Regions from separate parts of the Rhizobium leguminosarum genome, predicted to be linked through region 3. Evidence: riboswitches for the same ligand, from Rfam matches in the RefSeq annotation. Region 3 holds a riboswitch; each other region holds the start of a gene.
What was found. Region 3 has a riboswitch for cobalamin ahead of fdhA (formaldehyde dehydrogenase, glutathione-independent). Riboswitches for the same ligand answer to the same signal wherever they lie in the genome.

Region 1 (7,656 bases), on a different replicon from region 3:
ATTATAGGTTGCTGAAGACTAAGGCTATCAAACGAGGATGACGTCAGAACTCCTCCCAGGCGCCGGGAGCAGCGGCAATGGCGGCATTTCCTGCATGCCGCTGTACGGGGGCTCTCGGTTCGGGACGAGATTGGCGGGCGACTTGAACGGGTCTGGGCTGACTGGCCGCAGACGCGCCGACGACGAACCTGCCGGCCGAGTCCTGCAGAAGACGTCCCTGCTGCAGCAGCTCCTGGCAGGCCGCGTTGGTTTCCTCGACCATTGCCGCGTTCTGCTGCGTCGCCTGATCCATCTGGTTGATCGCGCCGTTGATTTCCTGCAGGCCCGTCGCCTGTTCGCGATAGGACTGGACGATGGAAGCGATACTGTCGCTGATGCGGTTGATCTGCTCCTCGATCTTCAGCAGGGCGTCGCCGGTTTCGTTCACCAGCCCGACGCCCGCGGCAACTTCCTGGCCGGACACATTGATCAGGTTTTTGATTTCCTTTGCTGCATTTGCCGACCGCTGGGCGAGTTCACGCACCTCCTGCGCGACAACCGCAAAACCCTTGCCGGCCTCACCGGCGCGCGCCGCCTCGACGCCGGCATTCAGCGCCAGCAGGTTGGTCTGGAACGCGATTTCATCAATGACGCCGATGATGCGGCCGATCTGGCTCGACGAGGTCTGAATCCGGTCCATCGCTCCGATCGCATCACGCACCACCGTTGCCGAGACATGAGCGCTCCGCTTGGTTTCCTCGACCAGCTTGCCGGCATTTTCGGCGCGCTGCGACGATGTTCTGACCGTGGTGGTCACCTCATCAAGTGCCGCGGCGGTCTGTTCCAGTGCTGCCGCCTGTTGCTCGGTCCGTCTGGCGAGTTGATCTGCGGAGGATGCCAGTTCGCTTGACCCGCCTTCGACCGCCACCGAGGCCATCTTGATCTCTGTCAGCGCGGCCGCGACCGCTTCGACCATGTTGTTGAAATCCCGCCGCAATTTATCGAATTCTGGGCCGAGATCGGCCAGGTGTATCGAGAAGTCGCCTGCGGCAAGCTTTTCCAATGAAGTTGCAAGAGCGGTCATGACCAGCCGTTGAGTTTTGCTGGCCTCTTCCGTGAACAATGTGTTGCGTGCCCGTTCGGCGTCGAGCGAAGCGCTCTGCTCGGCAGCGGCCTGCTCTCTTTCGACCTTCGATATCGCCTCATGACGGAAAACTTCCAACGCGCGTGCCAGAAAACCGATCTCGTCGCCATTTTCCTTGTAGGTGACAGGGGAGACCAGATCGCCTTTCTGCAACGCGCTGATTCTTTCGCTGAGGATTCTGATGGGCCGGCCAACAAGGCTGCGCATGGCGAGAAGGAAGGCGACGACGGCCAAGGCGGTGATCAGCGACTGGGTGAACAGCGAAACGAGAACCTTCTGCCTGACTTCAGCAGCGATTTTTTCGACGGACCAGTTGGTAACGATATAGCCGGTGGCCTTGCCTGATTTATCCAACGGGAGCGGCGCGATGATCGTGACCACGCCGGCGGATATTCCGCTGTCGTCGATCGTCGTTTTCTCCGGCTTGGCACCGAGGCTCTTCACCAGATCGGCCGGTGCGGGCAAACCGTTGATGCCATCGCGTGTCCACGTGTCGACGGCGGCAGGCTCAGAGTTGAATGCGGCAAACTGCACGAGATCGAGCGAAGGGTCATCGCGGTAGAGCGAATAGGCTTCACGGACCGCATTCGCCTTGCCCCACTTGACCCCGCCGGCGGCCAGCGAGGCAAACTGCTCCGCATCCTTGGACCAGTTGGCCTTGGCGCCATCGATCAGAGCCCGGGTTTCGTACATCCAGGTATAGGTGGCGAAAGCGGAAATGCCGCAGAGGTTGACGGCCACGATAATCGCCGCCAGCTTGGCTGTCAGAGGCATCGTTTTCAAAAAATGGAACATTCCGCGGCAGCCTAGAATTGCAGCTCAGTCGAACATGTTCCCGACCGGCGTCTCAATACGGGCATCCGCGCTGACGATCACATCACGAGCCCTCATGCCCATGTGCGGATAGCAACCCAAAACGCGCAAACGCAGTGTGTATTTGATATGTGAATAAATCATAAAGTAGAATGGGATGCCGGAGCACACACGTGTTATTTCGCTATTGCGCCCGCTGGAGATCTGCCTCGCCCCGCTGGAGAGAAGAGGTATGTCGCGCGTCCATGTTCCCTACGCCCCGGCCGAAGAAGAGAGACAGATGGCACCGCTTGGCGCGCGCGGCTAGAATCAACCATCTGGTTCGCGGCTTGCCGCCGCGCCGGTTTGCTGAAATAGATGCGCCGTCAGGTGCCCGCCGGTAAGGCGGGAGAATCGGGAATCCGGTGCAAGGCCGGAACGTGCCCAACGCTGTAAGGCCGACGCTTGCCGCTTCATCACGCCACTGGCTTCTTGCCGGGAAGGCTGCGGCAGACGGATGACGCCAAGTCAGAAGACCGGCCTGGCAAAGATAGACCGATCCGCGCGGACGGCGGGGCGGTTGCGTTGTTGGGGATTTGACGATGCGACCCTTTGATGAGGATGCCCTTTCGGCGGCGTCCGGTTTTTCCGTGGCCGAACGCGAGGCCGTCTATCATGCGATCATGACGCGGCGTGACGTTCGCAGCCAGTTCCTGCCCGATCTCTTGCCGGACGACGTTGTAGAGCGTCTGCTGACGGCCGCTCACCACGCACCCTCCGTCGGCTTCATGCAGCCGTGGAATTTCATTCTGGTGAAAAGTGCCGCTGTGCGGGCGCGCGTCCGGGATGCCTTCGCGAGCGCCAACGACGAGGCGGCGCTGATGTTTGCCGGCGATCGGCGGCAGGCCTACCGCGCCCTCAAGCTCGAAGGCATCGTGGAGGCGCCGCTCGGCATATGTGTGACCTGCGATCCCACGCGCAGCGGCAGCGTGGTGCTGGGGCGCACCCACAATTCGAAGATGGATTCATACTCGACCGTCTGCGCCATCCAGAATCTCTGGCTGGCGGCGCGGGCGGAAGGGGTCGGCATCGGTTGGGTCAGCATCTTCCGCGAAGGCGATCTGAAAACCATTCTCGGCATACCCGAGCATATCGAAGTAGTCGCCTGGCTCTGTGCCGGTTTCGTCGATCGGCTCTATGACGAGCCGGAACTCTCCGTCAAAGGCTGGCGGCAGCGGCTGCCGCTGGAGGATCTGGTCTTCCATGATGGATGGGGACTGAACACCTAGGGCAGTGCGGTGGAGCATGGCCTCAATCGCACAGTCACGACACTCAAGGTGAGCAAACCGATGTCGGGGATCGCCGACGCCGGGCGAGGGCGAGGTATCTTTATTCCGGGCCTTTATATCGATACGCTGAAGGCGAATCCCGGAATTCCAAATGATATTCGGCTATCGGCGGCTCGATCGGAGGATAACGGCCCAATGAACATGATCGACTTGAAGGAACGCATCATCGTCATCACAGGCGGTGCGCGCGGCATCGGCTACGCTATCGCAGAGCGCGTCATCCAGTCTGGTGGCAAGGTGGCAATCTGGGACCTGAACGAAAACATGGCGAAGGACAGCGCTTCCGCTCTCGGCTCCGGCACGGTCGCTTTCGGCGTCAACGTCGCAGATCCCCAATCAGTGAAAAACGCGGCGGCGACGACCGAGGAGATTTTTGGCCGTATCGACGGCCTCGTCAATTCCGCCGGGATTACCGGTCCGGTTAAGCCCACGATTGAATACGATGTCATCGAGTGGAAAGATGTTGTCGATGTCTGCCTCACGGGAACCTTCAACTGCTGCCGCCACGTCGTTCCGGTCATGTTAAAGCGCGACTACGGGCGGATCGTGAACATCTCTTCGGTGGCAGGCAAGGAAGGAAATCCGAACATCGCTGCCTATAGCGCAGCGAAAGCCGGTGTGCTGGGCTTCACCAAGTCTCTTGGCAAGGAACTCGCAAAGACGGGAATCGCCGTGAACGCGGTAACGCCGACCACAGCAAAGACACCTATATTGGACGGGCTGACACCGGAATTTATCGAATATATGCGCGTCCGCATTCCGCGCGACCGTTTTGTTGAACTTCATGAGATCGCTTCGATGGTCGTCTGGCTGCTCTCCGAAGAGAACTCTTTCACGACCGCATCGACGTTCGACCTGAGCGGCGGTCGTACGACCTACTGACCATGCTCAAGCGACCCGCATTGACATCCCGCCGCAAGTTCACCTGACGTCGGCTTCATCTCAAGCACCCCGGCACAACGCCGCGATAGCTTCGTCACCGCCGTTTGAGCTGCTTGGTCACCGCTGCTGTTGCGGCTGAGGGCCGGGCGCTGCCGGATTGGCGAGGTCGATCGAACCCTGGTCGCCAGCAAGGAATTGCGGGCCGACCTGACGGACCTTGTTCTGTGTCGGATCGTAGGGTCGCTCGGGCGATGGTTGCGGTGCGATCTGCGCTGCAGCATCCTTTACCGGCGGATTGGTGCGGATGGTGGTGATCGAGCCCTGCTGCGGCGGTTCGCTCAACGCCTGCTTGCCGCGCATCTCCTCGTAATAGGCGGTGAGATTGCAGGCGCAGGAGGACTTTTCTCCGGGCGCGCGGTTTTTGTAGGCGAAGGCGTTCTTCATGGCGCTGTAGGGCGTGCCGGTTGCGACCGAGATCATGTTCGAGGCTTCGGTACTCGTCACATCACGATAGAACAATTCTGTCTCGATACCCGGGCACATCTTGGCGCAGGTCTGGGCGTCGCGGCCGAAATCGACCAACGTGGCGTTCGAGCTGATCGGGAAGAAGCCGCCGTCGCAGCTGCGCACACACATGGTGCTGACCGGCGAGAGCATCTCGGCCCTCGGCAGGCCGTAACGCGGATCGATCTCTTCACCGCCGCCGAGTGGGATGAAGGTATCGGTGCGCATCGCCTGTTCCTCGACGCTTGGAGCCGGTTCGTTGGCGCTGCGATCGCTCGGAGCATAGAAGTTTTCGCTGTTGCAGCCATTGCCGTCGAGGGCGGCCGTCAGTTCGCGGCGGGCCTGGTCATTATCGCTGCCCCGGCCGAGCAATTCGCCGCGGCGGTCCTGGAGGTAGCGTATATTGTCGATCATCCTGCCTTCGGCCTGCGAGAGCTCGGCGCAATAATCGGCATTCTCGCCGCCGATGACGACCATACTGCCTGAGGTGCAGCCATAGCTACGCAGATCGTTGCGGACCTTGCGCAGCTCGAGGTTCTGCTCAGCCATGGCGCTGGCAAACTGGCGCGCTTCCGGGCCGTTGCTGTTGCCGATCGACCGCGGCAGGTCGGCAAGACGGCCGCGCAGGTCGTCGCAGACCGCACTGGTCTGCGCGGCGGCGGGCGCAGCCAAGGCAAGGAGGAGGGCAAGAGACAGGTTTCGGCGTTTCACGGCGTCGTCCCGGAATGAGCAAAGAATCGATCGGTCGATTGCGGCCTCGATCGCCGCGGGTTTCTCTTAGGGTATTTCTCTTAATAAGCTGGGATAAATTCCTAGCGTATTTTCGCGATTTTATCCAGCGGACCGCCAGAGACCCAGTGTTCGATTATGAAGAAGCTGCCGATGGTAAACAATGAGGCCAAGTGCCCACTCCAATCTCCTGACTCGCTTGGGGAACGTACTCATATCGGGACGTCGAAAATGACAGGAATTGCCAACGAACTCAGCTCCCCCGCAACGACAGTCGGGCTGCCGGAAACCCAACACGGCTTCCACGTCTTCGTGGACGGTTGTTATGAACCCGGTTCCGGGCGCGGCGGATGGGCGTTCGTCGTTTATCGTGATGCGGCGGAAATCGCGTCGGGCTTTGGTGGCGCCGAAGATTCCGCCAATAATTCGATGGAATTGACCGCCGTCCTCAGGGCGGCAATCTGGATCAACTGCGAGGCAAGCGGCGAGCCCGCGACGATCTGGTCCGATTCCATCTACGCCATCAAAGGCTGCAACAGCTGGCGACATATCTGGAAGAACAACGGCTGGAAGAAAAGCAGCCCGAATGGGAATGCCCGAAGGCGAACGATCGCCAATGCGGAACTCTGGAAAGCCGTCGATCTTCAACTATCCCAGAATGGTCTGGTGACCATTGCCTGGTGCAAAGGCCATTCCGGCATTGCTGGCAACGAGCGCGCGGATGCGCTGGCGGATAAAGGGTGCCTGTCGATAGGGAGTGCCTGATATGTGTGACATCAGGACATGTGTCGGGACGGCTTCAGGGTCTTTTTGTTGGGTCGCGGGCAACCGGCTCACGCCGGTTGCGATGCCTCGACGACGGCGAGTGCCGCCATGTTGACGACGCCGCGGGAGGTGACCGAGGGGGCGAGGATGTGGGCGGGCAGGGCGGTGCCGAGCAGGATCGGGCCGACGTGCAGGCCGTCGGTCATCGACTTGACCACACCGAGGGTGATGTTGGCGGCATCGAGGTTCGGGAAGACCAAAAGATTGGCTTCGTCGTGCAGGGTCGTGTCCGGCATGACGCGCTTGCGCAGTGCTTCGGTGATGGCGCTTTCGCCGTGCATCTCACCGTCGACCTCGAGGTCGGGCGCGGCTTCGCGCACGAGCTGCAGGGCGTTGCGCATCTTCGTGGCGCTTTCGGATTCACGCGAGCCGAAGTTGGAATGCGAGACCAGGGCAGCGCGCGGCGTGAGGCCGAAACGGCGGATTTCCTCGGCCGCAAGCACCGTCGCCTCGGCGACCTCTTCGGCGGTCGGATTGAAGGTGACGTAGGTGTCGGTGAAGAAGGTGGCGCCGCGCTGCGAAATCATCAGGCTGAGTGCGGAGAAATCGCGGACATTCTTGCGCTTGCCGATGATCTGGCGAACGTCGCGCAGGTGCTTCTCGTAGCGGCCTTCAAGGCCGCAGATCAGCGCATCGGCCTCGCCGCGCCTCAGCGCCAGCGCGCCGATGACGGTGGTGTTGGTGCGCACGATCGTGCGGGCAGCTTCCGGGATGACGCCGCGGCGGCCGACGAGGGAGAAATAGAGATCGACATATTCGCGGAAGCGCGGATCGTCTTCCGGATTGATGACCTCGAAATCCGACAGCGGCCGGATGCGCAGGCCGTAGCGCTTCAGGCGCGTCTCGATGACTTGCGGGCGGCCGATCAGGATCGGTTCGGCAAGGCCTTCTTCGAGCAGCACCTGAGCGGCGCGCAGCACGCGCTCGTCCTCGCCTTCGGAAAAGATAACGCGCTTGCGCTCGGCGGCCTTGGCGGCGGTGAAGATCGGCTTCATGACGAAGCCGGAGCGGAAAACGAAGCGGTTCAGCTGGTCGAGATAGGCGTCGAAATCCTGGATCGGGCGGCGCGCCACGCCGCTCTGTTCGGCGGCCTTGGCGACCGCAGGTGCGATGCGCAGGATCAAGCGCGGATCGAAGGGTGAGGGGATCAGATAGTCAGGGCCGAAGACCGGAGTCTCACCGGAATAGGCGCGGGCGGCGACGTCGGACGGCTCTTCGCGCGCAAGGGCCGCGATGGCGCGCACGGCCGCCATCTTCATTTCCTCGTTGATCGTCTCGGCGCCGCAATCGAGCGCGCCGCGGAAGATATAGGGGAAGCAGAGGACGTTGTTGACCTGGTTGGCGAAATCCGAGCGGCCGGTGCAGATCATCGCATCGGGGCGGGCAGCACGGGCGAGATCAGGCATGATCTCCGGCGTCGGATTGGCGAGCGCCATGATCAGCGGCTTGTCG
Region 2 (7,656 bases), on a different replicon from region 3:
TGCGAATCTCGATCTTCGAGACGATCGGATGGATCGAGGAGGTCGAGTGATTGATATAGGAGATCGAGCCTGTCGGCGGCACCGCCTGCAGGTTCTGGTTATAGAGGCCGGAGGCCATCACCGCCTTCTTCAACGCGGCCCAATCTTCCTGCGTCGGAATGTGAATGCCTGACGTCTCGAACAGCGCCCTCACCGTCTCCGTCGCCGGCTCCCAGAGCCGGCCGGTATATTTGTCGAAATATTCGCCGGAGGCATATTTCGAGTCCTCGAAGCCCTTGAAGCTTGTGCCGCGTTCGACCGCCAGCAGGTTCGAGGCGCGGATCGCGTGATAGGTCACCGTGTAGAAATAGATATTGGTGAAATCGACGCCTTCCTCGGAGCCGTAGAAGATGCGTTCGCGGGCGACGTAACCGTGCAGGTTCATCTGGCCGAGGCCGATCGCATGGCTCTCGTCATTGCCCTTCTCGATCGAAGGAACCGAGGAGATGTGGCTCATATCGGAAACGGCTGTCAGCGCCCGGATCGAGGTTTCGATCGTCTTGCCGAAATCGGCCGAATCCATTGCCGCGGCGATGTTCAGCGAGCCGAGATTGCAGGAAATGTCCTTGCCGAGATGTTTGTAGGAAAGGTCGTCATGATATTCGCTTGCCTCGCTCACCTGCAAGATTTCCGAGCAGAGATTGCTCATCGAGATGCGCCCGGCGATCGGGTTCGCCCGGTTCACCGTGTCCTCGAACATGATGTAGGGATAGCCGCTCTCGAACTGGATTTCGGCAAGCACCTGGAAGAATTCGCGCGCCTTGATCTTCTTCTTGGAGATGCGGGCGTCATCAGCCATCTCGCGGTACTTTTCCGTCACCGAAATCTCGGTGAAAGGCACGCCATAGACGCGCTCCACATCATAGGGCGAGAACAGGTACATATCCTCGTTGTTCTTGGCGAGTTCGAAGGTGATGTCGGGCACGACGACGCCGAGCGACAGTGTCTTGATGCGGATCTTCTCGTCGGCATTTTCGCGCTTGGTGTCGAGGAAGCGCATGATATCGGGATGATGGGCATTGAGATAGACGGCACCCGCCCCCTGCCGCGCCCCGAGCTGGTTGGCATAGGAGAAACTGTCTTCGAGCAGCTTCATCACGGGGATGATGCCCGAGGATTGGTTCTCGATATGCTTGATCGGCGCGCCCGCCTCGCGGATATTCGTCAGCGACAGTGCCACGCCGCCCCCGCGCTTTGACAATTGCAACGCCGAATTGATCGACCGGCCGATCGATTCCATATTGTCCTCGACGCGCAGCAGGAAGCAGGAAACCAGTTCGCCGCGCTGCTTCTTGCCGGCGTTGAGGAAGGTCGGCGTTGCCGGCTGGAAACGGCCGGAAATGATCTCGTCGACCATGTCGCGGGCAAGGGCCTCGTCGCCGCGCGCGAGGGCAAGCGCTACCATGCAGATGCGGTCCTCGTAGCGCTCGAGATAGCGCTTTCCGTCGAAAGTCTTCAGCGTATAGCTGGTGTAATATTTGAAGGCGCCAAGGAAGGTCGGGAAACGGAATTTCCTGGCATAGGCCTGGTCGAACAAATCCCGCACGAAATTGAAGGAATACTGGTCGAGAACCTCCTGCTCGTAATAGCCCTCGGTCACGAGGTAATCGAGCTTTTCCCTCAGATTGTGAAAGAACACCGTGTTCTGGTTCACATGCTGGAGGAAATATTGCTTGGCGGCCATTCGATCCTTGTCGAGCTGGATCCGCCCCTCATCGTCATAGAGGTTCAGCATCGCATTCAGCGCGTGATAGTCGAGCGTTTCGGCTGCCTTCAGCGGCCTTTCCACGACAGGATGAGCAACAGTGTGATGCGGTTTTGCGCCCGCATCCCGCGTCAGATTTGTTCCCGTGTCCAAAACCGTTCCATTCCGTGTTTGACGTTGGCGACATCCGCTTCTGTGCCCAGCAGCTCAAACCTGTAGAGGTAAGGCACCTGGCACTTCATTGAGATCACGTCGCCGGCGAGCCCGTATGTCTCGCCGAAATTGCTGTTGCCCGCAGCGATCACGCCGCGGATGTGTCCTCGGTTTTCCGCATCGTTGAGGAAACGGATCACCTGCTTGGGAACGGCACCCTTGCCGCCGTCGCCGCTATAAGTCGGCACGATCAGCACGAAGGGTTCGCGGATATGGAACGCGTCTGCGCCACTTGGCGGAATGCGCGCCGCGCGCAGTCCGAGCTTGGCGACGAACCGATGGGTGTTCTCGGATCGGCTGGAATAATAGACGATCAGACCCATCGCTTTTCCTCAGGAAAGCGCGCTGATCATGTCGGGACGGAAGCCCGCCCAATGCTGCTCGCCGGCGATGACGACGGGCGCCTGCATGTAGCCGAGGCTGCGGACGCGATCGAGCGCTTCGGCATCCTCAGAGATATCGACGATGTCATAATCCACGCCCAGGCGGTCGAGGGCGCGGTAAGTGGCAGTGCACTGGACGCAGGCAGGCTTGCTGTAGACGGTAATGGTCATGATATTCCTCGTGACGACGCGATTGGGCACAGAACATCGATCGGAAATCTGTCGACATCCGTGGAAAGTCTCCGGTGATGTGAGCTATGCGGCTGTTTAGCCGCTGGGCATACTCCGCCCTCTACCTAGCACGGGTGGCGGCCTGAACTGAGATACTGACATGACTTCACCCCGAAGTGGCTTATGCGGAGGCTCGGCCTGCGAAACGCGATGCGGAGATTCCCCGCAGCCATGCAACGCGACCTTCCGGACACCCCGCCCGTGGACGTTTCGTTCGAGGCAGGTCTCCTGGCTCACGGGTCAAAGCTCCTGCCCAGCCTTCCCGGAGCATCATGCTCCAGTGACCTGAAATCGGACAGTTGCTCGCCGCTTACAGTTGCGGGGGCAGCTCCGGCATTGCCGCGCCATGATGGCGAAACGCACCGAATTCCCGTCTTAGCCATCGATCCCTACGAATCGATGGAACCTCGAACACTAGATATAGTACGCCAATCCAAATTCGCGTCAACGGATGGTTTGTGCATTGCGTTACGACAGGTTTGAAATCGCTACGTTCCTGTGAAAAACATGGATAACGAAAGCTTAAGGAAAGCAGGCTGTGGAGAAAGCCCCGACGAAGAGAGCCGACCCTATGGCCGGTCCGCGTTTCGATTCAAGATCAGGCCCGAATCGTCGATAGGACATCCCCCGGTGACGAACGCCGGAGGGAGGAAGTAGGAATGTTATATCTTTATCCGAAGCAGCCGCAGCGCGTTGATCGTCACCAGCACGGTGGCGCCGGTATCGGCGAGGATCGCCGGCCAGAGCCCGGTGATGCCTATGATCGTCGTCACCAGAAACACCGCCTTCAGCCCGAGTGCGATGGTGATATTCTGCAGGATGTTGCGCATCGTGCGTTTGGAAAGTTCGATCATCCGCGCCACGTCGCCAACGCGTCCGTGCAGCACGGCGGCATCCGCCGTCTCCAGCGCCACATCAGTGCCGCCGCCCATGGCGATGCCGATATCGGCCGCTGCCAGTGCCGGAGCATCGTTGATGCCGTCGCCGACCTTGGCGACGATGAAGCCCTGGCGCTTCAATTCGCCGACGACCCGCTGCTTGTCCTCCGGCATCATCTCCCCGCGCCAGTCGATGCCGAGCATGCCGGCAACGGCTGCCGCCGTCCGCTTGTTGTCGCCGGTCAACATCATCGCCTTGACGCCTGCTGATTTGAGGGCAGCGAGCCCGGCCTCGGCATCCTCGCGCGGCTCGTCGCGCATGGCGATCAGGCCGGCCACAACACCGTTGACGAGCAGCACCGACACGCTCTTGCCCTCGTCGTTCAGCGCCGCGATGCGTGCATCCTGTTCCGCGCTGAGCGTCCCGCGCTCGCGGGCGGCAGGCGGCGACAGCAGATCCAGCGTCTCACCACCGACCTTGCCGCTGACACCCTTGCCCGGCAGCGCTTCCAGCTCGAAGGCCGGCGGCACGGGAGCGCCGTCCGCCTTGGCGCGGTTGAGGATCGCCAGCGCCAGCGGATGGCTGGAACCCTGCTCCAGCACCGCGGCGCGCGACAGCACCTGCGCCTCGCTCAGGCCAAAGGAAATGATGTCGGTCACCTGAGGCTTGCCTTCTGTCAGCGTGCCTGTCTTGTCGAAGGCGACCATCGTCACCTTGCCGAGCGTTTCCAGCACAGCGCCGCCCTTCATCAAGAGGCCGCGCCGCGCCCCTGCCGAAAGCGAAGCGGCGATTGCCGCCGGCGTCGAAATGACGAGCGCGCAGGGGCAGCCGATCAAAAGGATGGCAAGGCCCTTATAGATCCATTCGCCCCACGGCCCGGCGAACAGCAGCGGCGGAACGACCGCGACGAGCGCTGCGACCACGACCACGCCGGGCGTGTAATAGCGCGAGAACCGATCGATGAAACGTTCGGTCGGCGCCTTCGATTCCTGCGCCTCCTCCACCAGCTTGACGACGCGGGCGATGGTATTGTCGGCGGCAGCCGCCGTGACGCGAACCCTCAGCACCGCATCGCCATTGACCGTGCCGGCAAAAACGACGGCATCGACGCCCTTGCGCACCGGCGTGCTCTCACCCGTCACCGGCGCCTCGTCGATCGCGCTCTCGCCTGAGATGATGATGCCGTCCGCAGAGATACGGTCGCCAGGGCGAACCATGATGATGGCGCCAACGGCAAGGCTTTCTGCCGGCACTTCCCGCGTCTGGCCATTGTCTTCGAGCAGCGCATTCTTCGGCACCAGACCCATCAGCGACTGGATGCTTTCGCGCGCCTTGCCCGCCGCCACCCCTTCCAGCAGCTCGCCGACGAGGAACAGAAACACGACGGTTGCCGCCTCTTCGCCGGCATTGATGATGACGGCGCCGACGGCGGCGATCGTCATCAGCATCTCGATCGAAAACGGTGTGCCTGAGAAGGCGGCCATGACGGCGCGCCGAGCGATCGGCACCAGCCCGATCAGCATGGCGACGATGAAGGCATAGGATGCAATCGCCGGCACGAGATGGCCGACGGCATAGGCGGCAACGAGTGCCGCACCCGAAAGGATGGTCAGCCGGCCCTTCCTGCTCTGCCACCAGGGACCGGCCATCTGCGCATTATCGTGCCCTTGCAACCCCTCGATTTCCTTCTCGCCACGATCGTCAGTATGGTCGAGGTCATTACTATGGCCCGCGTGATCGCGGTGATCATGTCCATGGTCGTGACGATGCTGCGAGCCCTGGGTACGCGCAGGCGCAGCGGTTCCGGCAAGCGGCGCGACGGAATAGCCGAGCCCCGTCACCTTCTTCTCGATCACCTTGAGATCGCTGCTGCCATCGTGCCGGACGGTCATCGTGCCCGCCATCACCGAGACGGAAACATCGGCGACACCCGCCACGCGTCTGACCGCCGAACCGATCTTGGTTGCGCAGGAGGCGCAATCCATGCCGCCAACCCGGTATCGTGTCTCGCTCTCAGCCATGATCCGCTTCCTTGTCAAACAGAAGCATCCCTCCTACATCCTCTAGCGACTAGAGGTGCAAGAGGAAAATCATGAAAAAGATCACCATTGGTGAAGCCGCCCGCCAGAGCGGCGTCAAGGTGCCGACGGTGCGCTACTATGAAAGCATTGGCCTGCTCGTTGCCCCGAGCCGCAGCGAGGGCAACCAGCGCTCCTTCGAGCCCGCCGATATCAGCCGCCTCGCCTTCATCCGCCACGCCCGCGAACTCGGCTTCGAGATCGACGCGATCCGCACGCTGCTGACCCTGCAGGATGATCCGCACCAGTCCTGCGCCTCGGCCGACGCCATCGCCAAGGCCCGCCTCGTCGAGGTCGAGCAGCGCATCCGCAGCCTGATGGCGCTGAAGGCCGAGCTGGAAACCATGGTGGAAGGCTGCGGCCACGGCCGCGTCGACCAATGCCGCGTCATCGAGGTTCTCGCCGACCACGGCCAGTGCACGCATCCGCAACACTGATCTCTACCCTTGCAGGCAATCCATGCCCGCGCCAAAACTGCATGCAGAGAGAATCGGGCGAAGACATCCATGAACCAGAAGCAGATCGCAATCATCGGCGGCGGCCCGGCGGGTCTCGCGGCTGCCGAACTGCTGTCCCGTTCCGGTCACGCGGTAACGGTCTACGACGCCATGCCGACCTTTGCCCGCAAGTTCCTGCTAGCCGGCAAATCCGGTCTCAACATTACCCATTCCGAGGATTACGCCCGTTTCACCACACGCTTCGGCGCGGCTTCCGCCCATCTACGCCCCTCTCTTGATGCCTTTACCCCTGATGACATCAGGGATTGGGCAGCAGGGCTCGGGACCGAGACTTTCGTCGGCTCGTCCGGCCGGGTTTTCCCGAAGGTGATGAAGGCCTCACCTCTGCTGCGCGCCTGGCTCAAGCGACTGGAGACGCAGGGCGCCACCCTGCGCACCCGCCACCGCTGGACCGGTTTTGCCGAAGATGGCTATGTTTTCGAAACGCCCGAAGGGCGCAGCATCGTCCATTGCGACGCGGCCCTGCTGGCGCTCGGCGGCGCAAGCTGGCCGCGCCTCGGCTCCGATGCTGCCTGGGTGCCCCGGCTGGCCGCCAGGGGTGTGGAAATTGATACTTTTCAACCCGCCAATTGCGGCTTCGTCGTCGGATGGAGCGGCAACTTCAGCGAGCGTTTCGCCGGCGAGCCGGCAAAATCAGTCACCGCCACGTCCGAGGCCGGCACGTTTCCCGGCGAATTCGTCATCACCGGCAGCGGCATCGAAGGCAGCCTCGTCTATACCCATACGGCCGCGTTGCGCGACCGGCTGCTGAACCATGGCAGCGCCGTCCTGACGCTCGACCTCGCACCCGGCCGCACCATCGAGAGGCTGAGCCGCGACCTTGCGCGGCAGGACGCCAAATCGAGCTTTTCAAACCGCCTGCGCAAGGGCGCCGGCCTCGACGGCGTCAAGGCGGCGCTGCTGCGCGAACTTACTCCCGAGCGCGACCGCACCGATCCCGAGCGTCTCGCCGGCATGATCAAGGCGCTGCCGGTGCCGGTGATCGAAACCCGGCCGATCGGCGAGGCGATCTCCTCGGCCGGCGGCATCTGCTGGAGCGGCATCGACGACAACTACATGTTGAAGGCACTGCCCGGCACTTTCGTCGCCGGTGAGATGATCGACTGGGAAGCGCCGACCGGCGGTTATCTCCTCACCGCCTGCCTTGCGACCGGCCGGGCCGCCGCGGGCGGCATCGAGGCCTGGCTGGCGCGCTAGGCGCCGATGATCTCAAACCGGATCTAGATCAATGAAATGGCGCATGATGTGATGCAGAGATCGTTGACGCTTTTCAGCATCGTGCCCTGATCGCTTGGGGCGAAGGGGAGGATGGCCGGCGAGGCGCGCAATTGCAAACCGGCCGCTTTTCCATCAGACTATGCTGAACTTCGGTGGGAGGAGCCGATGCACGAACACTCAGCGCATGCCGAGCGCGTCTACACGTCTGCCCAGCGCGATTCTGCGGCAGCCAGTTCTCCTGTCGTTGCCTCATGGCGGCGATGCATGACCATGCACCAGCTTGCCCCCGAGGATGAACGCACGCCGCTGCGCCTCACCGACCAGGAATTCCGCCGTGCGCGCGAGCAGTCGGAACAGCTGATTGCCAGCGCGACGGATGAGCTCGATCGTCT
Region 3 (7,656 bases):
GCAAGTTCCCGGACGGCTTCGCTGGAACGGTAGGTGCTCCGGCGGAGCACGACCTTGGAGGAATCGACCGGCGGGAAACCGTCTTCGCCGGTCAGCTCCCGGCAGCCGGGCGGGATGTTGCTGCGGGAAAGCGTGGTGACGGCAAGACCGGCGATGACGGCATTCTTCAACCCCGAGCCGGTATCGGCGATAAAGGCGATCCGGTAGTTGCGGCCGATCTGCTCCAGCGACCGGAGCGCAAAATCGCGGCACCAGGTGGAATTGCGATAGATCGCAATCGGCAGGGGATCGATATCGTGCAGCCGATGGACCATCGATGTGACCCAGACCGTGGGATCAATGCAGATGACCTCGCCTTTCGTCTCATCGCTCCAGTCGAAAACGACGGCCAGATCGAGCTCATCCCGCTCGAGGGCGGCCAGGTTGCGGACCGTGTAGTCGCAGGACACGGTGACCTCGACGGCCGGGTGGCGCACAGCGAAAGCCGCAAGGGCTGCCGGCAGCACCGTCTGGCTGTATTCCTCCGGAATTCCGATGCGCACCGGTCCGTCCAGCGGCTTGCTGCGGATCGTCGCAGCCGCCTCGTTCAAGAGGTCGATGATCCTGCGGGCATAGGGCACCAGCTGGATGCCCTGGCGTGTGAGCAGCACGCCGCGGGCGCCGCGCTCGAACAGCGTTTCGCCGATCGTCTGCTCGAGCCTCTTGATCTGGGTGCTGACGGCCGACTGCGTCCGCCCGATGCGCTGGGCGGCGGCGGAGAAATTGGAGGTTTCGGCAACGACCAGGAAGGTTCTCAGCAGGTCACTCTCAATCGGCTCGTGCATCTGAATAGCCATAGAAAAAATCGATGGTAGTCATCTCTACTATTCGTTTGTCCGATGTCAATTCCTGGTGCAAAAAGGAGCCGCGTTCGACTTCCTTCTTTGAGAATATCTGCGTGACAATTGAAAATCCGGCCAGACGCCTCGCAGGCAGCGAGCACGAGAAGGGTGTGCTTCTCATCATTGCTGCGACGCTTGCCTGGAGCGCGAGCGGCGTCTATTCGCGGCTCCTGACGACCGACGTATGGACGGCGATCGCCTGGCGGTCGTTGTTCGGCGGCCTGTTTCTGCTGATCCCCTGCTTTTTCCTCGAAGGGGGCATGTCACGGCAGCAATGGCGATCCGTCTTCCATCCGTCCGGTCTTGCCATGATCGCATGCCAGACCTTCAGTCAGGTATGCTTCATCGGGGCGCTCTATATGACCACCGTCGCCAATGTGACGATGATCTATGCGACCGCGCCTTTCATCGCAGCGTTGCTCGGCTGGTTCCTCCTCAGGGAGAGGGTTGCCAGGCGGACGTTGATTGCCGGCGGCATCTCGCTCCTCGGCGTCGCAGTCATCGTCGCCTCGTCGATCGGCGGCGGGACCGGTGTGGGCGATTTGCTGGCGCTTGGCATGACCATCTCCTTCGCGCTCGTCATCATCATCCCGCGCATCAGTCCCGACGTGCCGAGCCTGCCGCCGACCGTGGTCAGCGCTTTTCTGACGCTTGCCATCTTTGCCCCGTTCGGTTCGGTCGGTTCCCTCGACCTGCACAACTGGATCGTTCTTGCCGCCTTTGGCGCAACCAATTTCTCGCTGGCGCTGGTGCTCTTCCTTGCCGGCGCGAAACGGATGCGGCCGGCAGAAGCCGCGCTGATCGGCACGATGGAGATCGTCCTCACACCATTCTGGGTCTGGCTGCTGTTTTCCGAGCAGCCGCCCATCGCCACCTTTTTCGGCGGCGCGATCATCCTCGGCGCCGTGTTCTGGCATACGGCAATCGACGTCAGCCGCAGCCGGCGACCGCATCGCGCGTAAACTCCGTCCTCAAGGCAGACGGCAATCAAATCTCCCGGAGGATCCGGAAAACCGCCGTATTCGCGGGATCAATTATTTCCCCTGCGCAGCGATCTATTGCGACTTCACCGACTGTCGTCTTTGAGTTGCGCCCATGTCGTTTTTTTGATCGCTGTTTTCCGTCAGGCATGGTTTGTTTGTGGTGTTCAAGGCGCTATCTCGCAAATTGGCGAAATGGACCATGGGAAGCCGGCCGGACGTCGGCGCTGCCCTGCAGCGGTAGAAGAACTGAAATCCTCAAAGAAATCGCCGGATAGACATCCGGAAAGATATCGAGATGGATCGAAAGGAGATTCTGGAGCCGGAACCAGCTCTTGGCACAGCAAATCGATAGATTCGGCGGGCGATCACGAGCGGAACGACAGGCGAAAAACCCGGCGTTCACGCCTCTTTTCTATCCAATCTGTCCCTTTTGCAAAATCGAATATCGCCCGATGCGGCGGTATCCTCGTGTTGTGGACACCGGGCTGCGGAGGAGGCAGGCCGGAGGGAAGGTTGCCATCGACTGCATCGGTTGCAGATCGAGGCATTCAAACAAGTGGGAGGAATCCATGAGCAAAAATAGAGGCGTCGTTTATCTCCGGCCGGGCAAGGTCGAAGTCCGCGACATCGACGATCCGAAGCTGGAAGCGCCCGACGGCCGCCGCATCGAACACGGCGTCATCCTGAAGGTGATCTCGACCAATATCTGCGGCTCCGATCAGCATATGGTCCGCGGCCGCACGACGGCGATGCCGGGCCTGGTCCTCGGTCATGAAATCACCGGCGAGATCATCGAGAAAGGCATCGACGTCGAGATGCTCGACATCGGCGATATCGTCTCGGTGCCTTTCAATGTCGCCTGCGGCCGTTGCCGCTGCTGCAAGTCTCAGGATACCGGTGTCTGCCTGACGGTAAACCCGGCCCGCGCCGGCGGTGCTTACGGTTATGTCGACATGGGCGGCTGGATCGGCGGACAGGCACGCTACGTCACCATACCCTATGCAGATTTCAACCTGCTGAAAATCCCCGATCGGGACAAGGCAATGGCGAAGATCCGCGATCTCACCATGCTCTCCGACATTCTGCCCACCGGCTTCCATGGCGCGGTGCGTGCAGGCGTTGGGGTCGGCTCGACCGTCTATGTCGCCGGCGCCGGCCCGGTCGGCCTTGCGGCTGCGGCTTCGGCTCGCATTCTCGGCGCTGCAGTCGTGATGATCGGTGATTTCAACAAGGACCGCCTGGCGCATGCGGCAAAGGTTGGTTTCGAACCGATCGACCTGTCGAAGAGCGACCGTCTTGGCGACATGATCGCGCAGGTCGTCGGCACCAACGAAGTGGACAGCGCCATCGATGCGGTCGGCTTCGAGGCACGCGGCCACTCGGGCGGCGAACAGCCGGCAATCGTGCTCAATCAGATGATGGAGATTACCCGTGCCGCAGGTTCGATCGGTATTCCCGGCCTCTACGTTACCGAGGATCCGGGCGCCGTCGACAACGCCGCCAAACACGGCAATCTTTCGCTCCGTTTCGGCCTCGGATGGGCCAAGGCGCAGTCCTTCCACACAGGCCAGACTCCGGTGATCAAATATAATCGTCAGCTCATGCAGGCGATCCTCCACGACCGGCTGCCAATTGCCGATATCGTCAACGCCAAGGTCATCCCGCTCGACGATGCCGCCAATGGATATGAGAGCTTCGACCAGGGAGCGGCGACGAAATATGTCCTCGATCCGCACGGCGAGGTGGCGAAAGCCGCATAGCGATTACGGCCGATGGGGATGGCCGGCGGAAAGCCGGCCATCCCGCATTTGTCACATGACAATTTGAATGGCGAACTACTGGATGCTGAACGGGAAATATTTTGCGTTGATCATATCGTAAGTCCCGTCGGCCTTGATGCTCTTCAGCGCTTCGTTAAGACGCGTCAGACGCTCCTTGTCATCCAGGCGGAGCGCGATCCCGGCACCTTCGCCGAAGTATATAACGTCGACCAGATCCGGCCCTTTGAACTCGCAACAGGTTCCCGCCTTGGTGTTGGCGATCCAGTCGTAGATGGCGAGTTTGTCCTCCAGGATGATATCGACGCTGCCGTCCGACAACCCCTTGTACAATTCAGGCGAAGACCGGAAGACCTTCTTTTTCATCTCCGGATAGACATGGTTAGCGTAGGATTCCTGCGCCGTCGACGACGTCACCCCGAGGATCTTGCCGCCGAGGCCAGCGGGGCTGACATCGCTGATCGACGAATCCTTCCGAGCGATGAACACGGAGGGGCTGTTGTAGTATTTCTCCGTGAAGGCAATCTTTTGACGCCGCTCGAGGCTCATCGACATGGATGAGATGATCGCGTCGTATTTATCGGCAACGAGATTGGGAATTATGTCGTCCCACTTCTCGATGATGAATTGGCATTCGAACTTGCCGACCTCGCAGAGGGCATTGGCGATATCGATGTCGAATCCCTGAAGCTTGTTGTTGGCATCGAGGTAGTTGAAGGGCGGAAACGCACCTTCGACGGCAACTCTCATGGGCGTGCGATCTTGCGCGGCCACCTCGAGCGGCGAGGCCGCAGCCACAAGGATACCCATCCCGCCCGCCATCAGCGCTCCGCGCAGTATAATCCGAAGGGGTATGCGCAACATCGTCGGGTGCTCCTTGGGGCGTAGTCAATCTCGCCCATAGTGCACCGCAGCCTTTAATTCTACGTGAACGCTTCTTTGTTAGCGTCGACGAATGCGCCCGCGTCGTGGTGTTCAGGGGTTACGCTTGCACATCGTTCTTCCTTCCAGCTCCAACACGTTTCAGCAATCCTGGATCGCTTCAGGCAGAATTCTATTTCTTATTGCTGTCAGTGGGCTTGGAGCGATCGGACTTGTCGTGCTTTCGGCGCTCTGGGCAGGAACCGAGAGTGACGCTGCAGCCCTTGATCGACAGCGCCAGCTTGTGAATGCCCGCCTGCGCGAACAGGTCGATCAGGTCGCCCATGTTATCGGCCAGTTCGGCAACGGCTACCTCACACGTGTTTATCCTGCCGCCCGGTCGACCGGAGGTTCCTCCTCCAGCCTCGATGCGGTTCTGACGGCGGCGGCCGGGAGTGCGATCAGCCAGACCGCAATGTCAGCCTTCGGCTACGATCAGGCCTTTGTCGTCGACGAGAAGGCGCAACTGCTCATGCTGGCGGACGCCCAAACAGAAAAGCGTTATCGCTGGATGAAGCCCCTGTTTTTGCCTCTCCTTCAGGATGCCCGCCTTGGCGTGAGACAGGCCAGGGCTTCCAGCGAACGAACGCCGTCCTCCTTGGAAAGCCGCCTTGCGAGTGCGGTTCGCTCTAACCGGGCGCTGGCCAATCTGATGCGGCTGGAAGGTCGGCCGACCATCGTCGGCGTCGTCGCCATCAACGAGGCCACTGAGAGGCAGCAGCAGCCGATGCGGCAATTCCTGATCGTCGTGCGGTTTATCGATGGTGCGGCGCTGGACGAATTGAGCCGGGAACAGGGCCTCAACGGCGCGCGCTTCGCGCGCACGGCCGATGCAGACGAAAACGAGGTTGCGTTCCAGATCGACGCCACTGCAAACGGTGAACCGATCGGCTTCATCGTATGGCGGCCCGATCTTCCAGGTTCGAGGGTGATCGGCCGATTAATGCCGGCGCTTTCGATTGCCGCCTTGGTGATCGCGATCCTGTTCTCGGTCTTGCTGGTGCGCCTGCGAAGCAGTCTCGGCGAGTTGAGGAGAAGCGAGCTGCATGCACGGCAGCTTGCCTTGCATGATGTGCTGACCGATCTTCCCAACCGCGCCTTGTTCGCCATGAGGTTCGACGAATGCTTGGCCGAGACTCAGAATTCTACCGAGCGCTCGGCAGTCGCACTTCTCGACCTCGACCGCTTCAAAGCCGTGAACGACACGTTCGGCCATGCCGCCGGCGATGAACTCATCAGGATGGCTGCGGAGCGGATCCGCTCCCTGCTTCGTCCGGGCGACACGCTGGCCCGGCTCGGAGGGGACGAATTCGCCCTGCTTCTCCGCGACATCAAAGATCATGATCACGTTTTGCCGGCAATATGCGAAGCGATCGTTGCCGAACTTGGCAAGCCCTTCCCGCTTTTGAGGGGCGAAGCGGTCGCGCGCGTCGGCGGCTCGATCGGCGTGACCGTCGTGCCGGATGCCGGGCGGAATGCCGATGACATCATGCGCTATGCCGACGTCGCGCTGTACGAGGCAAAGATGGGCGGGAGAGGCCAGTGGCGTCTCTATTCACCGTCCATGGACGGCGGCAGGAATGCGCGCGACATTCTCAAGAACGAATTGCGGGACGTTTTGGCCAAAAGCGCGGCCTCGTCCGCTGACGGTCCACAATCCGATCTGATTGCGAGCAGGCCGGACTACGGGTCGCTCGAGGTCTACTACCAAACGGTCCATCGCGCCGAGGCAGGATGCGCCGCGTCGGGCGCAGAGGCACTGGTGCGTTGGCGTCATAGTCAGCGCGGACTGTTGACGCCTGCCAGCTTCATCCCCGTCGCCGAGGAGGGTGGCCTCATCGACGCTCTTGGTTTCTGGGTCTTGCGCGAAGCCTGCAGAGCCGCCTGCAAATGGCCTGAAGACACGTTTGTTGCGGTCAACGTGTCGCCTGCCCAGTTGAGAAGGCCAAATTTCGCCGAGGAAGTATTCGCCGTGCTTGAGGAGAGCGGCCTGCAGCCGTCCCGGCTCGAGCTCGAGCTTACCGAGTCCTCGCTCATCGAGGATAATTCGGACGTTTATACGGTGCTGAAGTCGCTGCGCAGCCGGGGTGTTCAGGTTTCGCTCGATGATTTCGGAACCGGCTTTTCATGCCTCAGCCACCTAGTCCGTTTTGATATCGACCGCATCAAGATCGATCGTTCGTTCGTCTCACAGCTCGGCACCAAAGCCAACGGGGCGGCAATCATCGGCGCCATCGTCGCGCTCAGCCGCAATCTCGGTATTTCGACGACGGCTGAAGGGGTCGAAACCGAATATCAACGCGATTTTCTGGCCGCCCTCGGCTGCACCGACCTCCAAGGCTACTTCTTCTCCAAACCGGTTCCTCTGCACGAACTTGACTGTTTCCGGAAAGCTGAGAGCGCCGCCGGATTGCTGAAGATTGCTCCAGGCGCCGTCGCGTAAGGGGCTTCTAATCTTCCGCTTGTCAGGGGAACTTTCGTCCCGCGCGACAGTTGACGCCCCGAAGACCGGAAGGAGGATCTGATGGGCGAGGTCGGCGAGTGGCGGCACCTTTGCGTCGACGTGCAGCGGATGTTTGCCGAAGACACGCCGTGGCACGTCCCCTGGATGGCGCGGGTCTCTCCCCAGATCGAAGAGCTTGCCGGACGGCACCCATCGCGAACGATCTTTACCCGCTTCCTGCCACCCGAGCGTGCGGATGATATGCCGGGGAAATGGCGGGATTATTACCGGAAATGGTGGATGATGACGGGCGAGCATCTTCCGCGCGACTTGATCGATCTGGCGTCATCGCTGGCGGCGTTGGTTCCGCCGGCAAGGTATTTCGACAAACGCACCTATTCCCCTTGGATCGATGGTCGCCTGCATGCGATCCTTCAGTCGGAGCGGACCGATACGCTTGTCGTAACCGGCGGAGAAACCGATGTCTGCGTGCTTGCCACGACGCTCGGCGCCATCGATCTCGGCTATCGTGTCATCGTCCTGAAGGACGCCGTCTGCAGCGGCGCCGACGATACGCATGACGCGTCACTGGAACTTCTGCACGATCGGTTCTCCGTGCAGCTCGAACTCATCGAGACCGAAGAATTTTT
Region 4 (7,656 bases), on a different replicon from region 3:
TCGCGGTTCGGATAATTCGCCATGACGAGCGCGATGCGCCGGTTGTGCGCTGACGTCTTCCGCAGCCGTGCCCAATTGGCGGCAAGCTCCGCCGTATAGTGCACCCGGCCGGCATCGGCCTGGCTGGCGACGATATTGGTCTCGACGGCAGCATCGTAGCGCGCCGCCGTCTTGAACGAGATCGCCCGCGCCAGCACCCGGCCGTCGACCTCGGGCAGCGCCACGTTCATGCCGAGATCGCGCGCCGACAGGCCTTGTGAGGAAGAGAGCCATGCCTCCCTCGACGAGGCCGACAGGATCGCCTGCAGCACGATCGCCTCATTCGCCTCCAGCACCGTCGGCTGCCGGTCTGCACCTGGCGCGGAGACGGCAAAGCCCGTCGTGTTGATGACGACATCGGGTTTCAGCGTCGAAAACACGCTTTCGAGAATGCCTGTGGAAACCGGATCCTTGAGGCTATAGGCAAAGACCGGCAGCGGCCGGAGGCCGAGTGTCGTCAGCGCCCCGACTAGAGCTTCGATCGGCCCGGTCTCGCCGCTTTGGACGAGGGCGCGGTAGAAGCTGATGGCGACTGTCGGGGGTTCAAATCCCTCCTCCGCTACCATTACCCGCACACCCCCCTCTGTCCTGCCGGACATCTCCCCCACAAGGGGGGAGATCAGGGATGAGAGGCCTCGTTCCATCTCCTCGGACGAAAGTGCGGCATCCTCCGACGTTTCGTTTGTGGGAAGCCTCAGCGACTTGCCAATCTCCCCCCTTGTGGGGGAGATGTCCGGCAGGACAGAGGGGGGTATCTCGAGCTCTGCGGATAAGGCGGGCACCACACCCGAAGACACCGCGGCAACAGCAACCCGCCGCCACTCCTCAACCCCGATCAACCCCCGCCCCGGCCACCAAATACCTGCCTTCATCAGCGGCACAGCCGGCGCCGGCTTCTCGGCGCCCGACAGCATCGCCTCGGCATAGTCAAGAAAAGCCTGCGCGTTGGCATCGCCGCCCTCGATCAGATAGGCCCAGAGCGCATTGAGATCGTCGAGATCAACATTGGAGAAAGGCACAAGCCCCGCATCCGGCCTGGCATCGCCCGGCAAGACCGCAATCAGTGCACCGGCGCGGGCCGCAGCCGCATGCAGCGCTTCCAGCGCATAGTGGAAATAGCTGGCACCGCCGAGAGCGCGCACGATAATCAGCTTGGCATGCCGCACCGTGCGCTCGACATAGGTATCAACAGACATCGGGTGCTTGAGGCTCATCAGGCTGGCGAGTCTCAGCGAAGGTGCCGCCCCGCGCTCGCGATGGGCGGTTGCGATCGCGGCAAGCTCGCTGTCGGCCGCCGACAGGAACAGGATATCGCCCGGCGTCTGCCCGAAGTCGATTGCCTCCTCGCCGTCGCTGATCGTTCCCTGTTGAACCAGAAGCAGATGCATCCGTCTATGCCAGCGCTTCGATCGCCGCCCTTACCGCGTCCTGATCCATTTCGCGCAGGCCGATAACGACAAGGCGCGTGGCGCGCTTTTCGCTCGCGCCCCAAGCACGGTCGAAATAATGGTCGATACGGCTGCCGACGGCCTGGAGCTGCAGCCGCATCGGCTTGTCCGAGACATCGACGAAACCCTTGAGGCGCAGCACATCATGGGCTGAAATAACAGTCTTCAGCGACTCAATGAAGCCGGCGGGATCGGCGACCGGGCCGAGCTCGACGACGAAGCTGTCAAATTCGTCATGGTCGTGCGGCGCACCGTCCTCCTGCTCCAGCTCGTGATGCGACTTGCGATTGGCAACATCGTCCTCCGTGCCGATGCCCAGGCCGAGCAGGATGCCGGCCGACACCTCCCCGTTCCGTGCCTCGATCATCACGGGCTTGCGCACCGTACGGGAGGCGACCTCGTCGCGCACCCTGATGAGGCCGGCAGCGTCGATCAGGTCGGTCTTGTTGAGCACGATGAGATCGGCGCAGGTCAGCTGATCCTCGAACAACTCCTCGATCGGGCTCTCGTGATCGAGCGACTCATCCTCGGCGCGGCGCGCGTCGACGGCATTATGGTCATCGGCGAAACGACCGGCGGCAACGGCAGCACTATCGACCACCGTGATGACGCCGTCGACGGTCACCTGGGTGCGAATGTCGGGCCAGTTGAAGGCGGCGACCAGCGGCTGCGGCAGGGCAAGGCCAGAAGTCTCGATGACGATATGGTCGGGCCTCTGCTCGCGCTCGAGCAGCTTCGTCATCGTCGGAATGAAATCGTCCGCAACCGTGCAGCATATGCAGCCATTGGTGAGCTCGATGATGTCGTCCTCGGTGCAATTCTCCGCACCGCAGCCCTTCAGCACGTCGCCGTCGACGCCGAGATCGCCGAATTCGTTGATGATCAACGCAATCTTCTTGCCACCGGCATTGGTGAGCAGGTTGCGGATCATCGTCGTCTTGCCGGCGCCGAGGAAGCCGGTGATGACGGTTGCGGGAATCTTCTGCTGGTTCATGGACTTAACCCTTCATTTTCAGCGGCAGGCCTGCCGCGATGAAATAGACTTCAGCGGCCTTCGCCGCGATCGATTGGTGCAGCCGGCCGGCATGATCGCGAAAATCCCGCGCCATGCGATTGTCCGGCACGATGCCGAGACCCACCTCGTTGGAAACGAAAACGAGCCGCGCTTTCGCGGCGGGAAGGAAATCGGCAAGGGCGGCAAATTCCGTCGCCATATCGCGCTCCTCGATCATCAGATTGGTGACCCAGAGCGTCAGGCAATCGATGAGGACGATGCGCCCCTCGCCGTCGATGGCGGTAAGCTTGCCGACGAGGTCGAGCGGCTCTTCATGCGTCGTCCAGGACGGACCACGATCGGCCTGGTGTTGGGCGATGCGCGCCTGCATCTCCTCGTCCCAGGCGCGGCCGGTCGCGACATAGTGACGGTCGAGGCCGGTCGCGGTGACAAGGGCTTCGGCGAAGCGCGACTTGCCGGAGCGCGCGCCGCCCAGGATGAAGGTGGCGGTCATATTCAAACGCCCCTCAGGGAGGGTGCGTAGCCGTGGCTTGCTCCGAGTGCATCTGTCTCGGTTACTGAGGGTGTGACACCCCCCTCTGTCCTGCCGGACATCTCCCCCACAAGGGGGGAGATTGAATCGCCGAGAGCTTTTCTCCAAACAATTGATGTAGGACGACGGTCGTGCTGCTTGCCGATCTCCCTCCTTGTGGGGGAGATGTCCGGCAGGACAGAGGGGGGTACCCAGCATTCGACATAAGCGGCCGAAAACACTCCTCCTGCAGCGCTGCTTGGAGGCGTGGCGTGCGCCGCACCAGGCCGCGCTGAATTCAATCGTTCAGCCAAGACAACCTCCGTGCTGGCAACGGGCATAGTGCCCAGGTGTGGGCTTCTCGCCCGGCACGCATGGCAGGTCTCCTGGCTCGCGGTTATCGGCCGCGATCGGGGCAGACCGGAAACCGGTCGCCCTGATCGTGCCAGCGGATCATCCTCGCCTTCCCGGCTGCATCAGTGAAAAGGTGGACGATTCGTAGACTTGAGAGGCGTCCGACCCCGGTTGATCACCATGCATATCCAGTGGCTTTTCCGGCATGTCGTCCATCCCGCCCGCTTGCACTATTGCAAGCCGTCAGCCGAAAGGCCTGATGCCGGATGGAAGACCCTGACCGCTCTACAGTCGCGGGGTCGGCTGTGATGAAGGCGCCCGGCTTGGGTCCGCCCCGTCACATTCCCTTTTCATCCGGAGGGGCGCAACACCGATCCGGAACCATCCGTTATGTCAGGATGGTCAGTCGACCATCCGTTATCCGGATGGTTAGGCAAGCGCAGGGATGAAGTCAACCGGCCTTGGCGGCCGCCCAATCGCCAGTTCACAGGCGTGGCTACCAAAACACGACTTACCCCACCTAAAATATCGTCATTTATCAGAGACTTACGTCATCAAAATTTATTCCAACCGCCGGTTTTTCGCCGCAATTGCATCGCAAGCGGACTGTACGACCATCTCCGCCCTTGACCGGGCCTCTCCCCGCCTAGTTGTCTAGCCATGCTTATGAAATTGGATCGGCGCCGTTTCCGCGCGCTGCGTGTTTTCTTCGATCCGGGACGCCTGCGGGCGCTGACCCGGCGCAGCGAGGTCGGCCTGTCGCTGGCGGGCGCCGTCGTCGGCATCATCTCGGGCCTCGCCGTCACCGGCATGAGCTATGTCTCCAATGAGTTGCATCAGCTGGTCTTCGGCATCGCCGACAGCGAACGGTTGAGCTCGTCCGAGATCGAGAGCAAGCTGCTGCTGCTCACCGCCCCCGTCATCGGCGGCGCCCTGCTCGGCCTGCTGCTTTTCGTGCTGGCGAAACGGCGCAAGAAACCGATGGTCGACCCGATCGAGGCCAATGCGTTGCATGGCGGCCGCCTGTCCCTGACCGACAGCATTATCGTTGCCGTCCAAAACCTGATCTCCAACGGTTTCGGCGCCTCCGTCGGCCTGGAGGCTGGGTATACCCAGCTTGCCGCCGGCCTCGCCTCAAAATTCGGCCTGAAGCTGCAGCTTCGCCGCTCGGACCTGCGCACCCTCGTTGGCTGCGGCGCGGCGGGCGCCATCGCCGCCGCCTTCAACGCGCCGTTGACCGGGGCCTTCTATGCTTTCGAGCTGATCATCGGCACCTATACGATCGTCTCGCTGACGCCTGTCGTCGTCTCCGCCCTTGTCTCCACCTTGGTCGCAAGGCTGCTCGCCGGCAGCGATTTCACCATCGATATCGGCAGCTTCGGCTCGGTCGTGCCGGCCGATTATGTCCCGGCGCTGCTGCTCGGTGCGTTCTGCGCCGGCGTCGGCATCCTGATCATGCAGGGCGTCGCCTTTGTCGAGGAACTGGCGCGCAAGAGCTCGATCGCCCCACCCTTCCGCCCGGCACTCGGCGGCATCATCGTCGGCCTCTTGGCGATGATCTCGCCGCAGGTGCTCTCGGCCGGCCACGGCGCGCTGCATCTCAACCTTTCCCATGAGGTGGCGATCCCAACGCTGATCGGCCTCTTCCTTTTGAAATCCTTCGCCTCGGCGATCTCGATCGGCTCCGGCTTCAGGGGCGGGCTGTTCTTCGCCTCGCTGTTCATGGGCGCCCTGCTCGGCAAACTCTTCGCCTATTGCGGCCCCTATTTCGCCGATGCGACGCTGACGCCCGTCATCTATGCCGTTGTCGGCATGAGTTCGCTTGCCGTCGCCGTCATCGGCGGGCCGCTGACCATGACGTTCCTGGCGCTCGAAATCACCGGCGATTTCCCGATCACGGCGCTGGTCCTCGCCGCCGTCATCACCTCCTCGCTCGTCGTGAGTTCGACCTTCGGCTACTCCTTCGCCACATGGCGCTTTCATCTTCGCGGCGAAAGCATCCGCAGCGCCCATGATGTCGGCTGGATCCGCAATCTGACGGTCGACAAGCTGATGCGCGCCGACGTCAAGACGGCAAGGGCGGGCATTTCTCTGGAGGAATTCAAGCAGGCCTTCCCGATCGGCTCGACCCAGCGCGTCATTCTCGTCAAGGAGAGCGACAAATATGCGGGCCTCGTGCTGGTGCCGGAGATCTACGCCAATCCGACCGATGCGCAGGACGAGGGCAAGACGCTTGCCGATTTCATCCACTACCGCATTGATTTCCTGCAGCCGCAGATGAATGCCAGGCAGGCGGCGGCGATCTTCGACAAGAGCGAAAGCGAAGCACTTGCCGTCGTCAACAACCTGATCGAACGCAAGGTGATCGGCCAGCTGAGTGAAAGCTATACGCTGCGCCGCTACAGCGAAGAACTCGACCGCCGCCGCCGTGAAGTGTCAGGCGAGATCTAAGCACCGTCGCGCCGATCGGATCGACGCTTCAGGATACGGCGTCGGCGAGTTTGAACACCTCTGCCCGTTTCGAAACGCCACGCAATTCAAACGAACCCAGGTACTCGCAGGCCACGGCGCAAGTGGCCGCGAAGCTCTCCGACATCAGCAGGTCCTGCTCAAGCGTGCCGCAGAGCTTTTCAAGCCGCGAGGCCTCGTTGACGGCGCTGCCGATGACCGTGAAATCAAGCCTGCCGCGCGCCCCGATATTTCCATAGAAGACCTCGCCGAGATGCAGCACGACATCGACGCCGATGTCAGGACCTCCACCGTTCCTCCGCTGACCGTTCAGCACCTTGTTGGCTTCCAGAATATTCCTTGCAGAAGCCAGTGCAGCCATGCACGCCTTTTGCTGGTCTTCGGCATCGGTCGGAAAGATCGCCAGCACGCTGTCGCCCATGAACTTGAGGATCTCGCCGGAATTCTCCTCGACATGCCGGCCGATCAGCTCGAAATGCTCGTCCAGAAACCCGGCGATTTCGCCTGGCTGATAGACTTCGGTCAACGCCGTGAAATTCCTGAGATCCGCAAGCAGGATCGCAGCATTGATCGAGCCACCCTTTCCTCTCTGGATCTCGCCTGCAAGGATGCGTGCGCTTGTTTTGGCACCCGTGTAGACGGCGAGGATATCCGCAGCGGTTTTCGATGCCGCGATGCGGTAGCAAGCCAGCCCCAGCGCCGGGAAGAGCTTCGCGACGATCGCCAATTGGTCGTCAGAAAATCCGCCCGGCCTGTCGCTTGTGAGAGACAGACTGACCCCGCGCAGCGCAGCCTCCTTTGGGAATTCCAGCAGGCTGACCAGGTGATCCGTGCCGCCGCCATGCGCGAATTCCGCAAGCTGCGGATAGTCATCGACACCCTCACCCTTGGCGATGTTCCATCGACCTGACGTTTCGCCACGGCCCAAAAGAAAATAGATCGGCGTCTTCTCGAAATTCAGGACTGCCGCACTGCCATATTCGGCATTCTCGATCGTGGTTGCACCGCCGCGCAAGAAATTGGCCGAGACGCCGCCATACATGGGATGAATAGACGGCATCGCAATACTTCCCCGCCAGATCGGAAAGCCATCCGCGATCAGCCGATCGCACAATCCGGCTATCAGCTCGCCAATATGCTCAGCTGTGATTCCATGTTCTATAAGCCACTGAATATTATTGTTAATTTCCGAACCTCCAAATGACCGACGCAGTTTATGGTCGGAAATCGGGCAAATGGACGGCGATGACCAACCGGGGCGTTGCCACATCAACCAATAGTCGAGTCAGGCAGATATTTCTAGCCATGGACTCCGGCTACGACGACCACAAGCCAGGCTGAGCAAGTGATACCTGCCGTTACCGTCATTCACCTCCGACGAGAAGCAGTGGAGAGTGCCGCAGAAATGAAAGACGATGCCGCAGCGTCTGCGGATATCTCACATCCGGACCGTCATGCCGCCGTCCACTGTCAGTACGTGGCCGTTGACGAAGGAAGCGGCGTCGCTTGCAAGAAACAGCGCGGCGCCGGCGATCTCGTCCGGGCGTCCCCAGCGCTGGACCGGGATTCGTTGGCGCACGAACGGCATCAAATCCTCGTTCGAGGCCATCGCAGCGTTCGTCTCGGTGGCAAACCAGCCGGGCGCAATCGCATTGCTGGTGATGCCGTGCGGGCCGAATTCGACCGCCATGCCGCGCATCAGTCCGGTCAGTCCCTGCTTGGCTGCCGGATAGACGCAGTCGCCAGGCATGACGACATGGCCGCTGATCGAGGTTACAGCGATCAGGCGGCCGTGGTTGCGTCGCTTCATCAGCACGGCA

Region 1: linked by a shared signal. The riboswitch ahead of bluB (5,6-dimethylbenzimidazole synthase) and the one ahead of fdhA (formaldehyde dehydrogenase, glutathione-independent) in region 3 are both predicted to bind cobalamin.
Region 2: linked by a shared signal. The riboswitch ahead of nrdH (glutaredoxin-like protein NrdH) and the one ahead of fdhA (formaldehyde dehydrogenase, glutathione-independent) in region 3 are both predicted to bind cobalamin.
Region 4: linked by a shared signal. The riboswitch ahead of cobU (bifunctional adenosylcobinamide kinase/adenosylcobinamide-phosphate guanylyltransferase) and the one ahead of fdhA (formaldehyde dehydrogenase, glutathione-independent) in region 3 are both predicted to bind cobalamin.

What each region holds. Positions count from the first base shown of each region.
Region 1 is NZ_CP016286.1:1,739,336-1,746,991, reverse strand. Features, by position in the region: gene BA011_RS08765 (HAMP domain-containing methyl-accepting chemotaxis protein) at 44-1,918, opposite strand; cobalamin riboswitch at 2,287-2,475, shown strand; gene bluB (5,6-dimethylbenzimidazole synthase) at 2,518-3,204, shown strand; gene BA011_RS08755 (SDR family NAD(P)-dependent oxidoreductase) at 3,400-4,146, shown strand; gene BA011_RS08750 (DUF2865 domain-containing protein) at 4,264-5,361, opposite strand; gene BA011_RS08745 (ribonuclease H family protein) at 5,611-6,144, shown strand; gene BA011_RS08740 (NADP-dependent malic enzyme) at 6,213-7,656, opposite strand, start outside.
Region 2 is NZ_CP016286.1:3,538,888-3,546,543, forward strand. Features, by position in the region: gene nrdE (class 1b ribonucleoside-diphosphate reductase subunit alpha) at 1-1,774, opposite strand, end outside; gene nrdI (class Ib ribonucleoside-diphosphate reductase assembly flavoprotein NrdI) at 1,876-2,280, opposite strand; gene nrdH (glutaredoxin-like protein NrdH) at 2,290-2,511, opposite strand; cobalamin riboswitch at 2,772-2,996, opposite strand; gene BA011_RS17390 (heavy metal translocating P-type ATPase) at 3,234-5,471, opposite strand; gene BA011_RS17395 (MerR family transcriptional regulator) at 5,543-5,965, shown strand; gene BA011_RS17400 (TIGR03862 family flavoprotein) at 6,035-7,243, shown strand; gene BA011_RS17405 (helix-turn-helix domain-containing protein) at 7,430-7,656, shown strand, end outside.
Region 3 is NZ_CP016291.1:225,165-232,820, forward strand. Features, by position in the region: gene BA011_RS38135 (LysR substrate-binding domain-containing protein) at 1-824, opposite strand, end outside; gene BA011_RS38140 (DMT family transporter) at 938-1,843, shown strand; cobalamin riboswitch at 2,015-2,214, shown strand; gene fdhA (formaldehyde dehydrogenase, glutathione-independent) at 2,434-3,624, shown strand; gene BA011_RS38150 (transporter substrate-binding domain-containing protein) at 3,700-4,506, opposite strand; gene BA011_RS38155 (putative bifunctional diguanylate cyclase/phosphodiesterase) at 4,598-7,006, shown strand; gene BA011_RS38160 (cysteine hydrolase family protein) at 7,088-7,656, shown strand, end outside.
Region 4 is NZ_CP016286.1:1,905,642-1,913,297, forward strand. Features, by position in the region: partial or broken gene cobN (cobaltochelatase subunit CobN) at 1-1,427, opposite strand, end outside; gene cobW (cobalamin biosynthesis protein CobW) at 1,432-2,481, opposite strand; gene cobU (bifunctional adenosylcobinamide kinase/adenosylcobinamide-phosphate guanylyltransferase) at 2,486-2,995, opposite strand; cobalamin riboswitch at 3,372-3,768, opposite strand; gene BA011_RS09565 (chloride channel protein) at 4,028-5,818, shown strand; gene BA011_RS09570 (adenylate/guanylate cyclase domain-containing protein) at 5,847-7,106, opposite strand; gene BA011_RS09575 (SDR family oxidoreductase) at 7,275-7,656, opposite strand, start outside.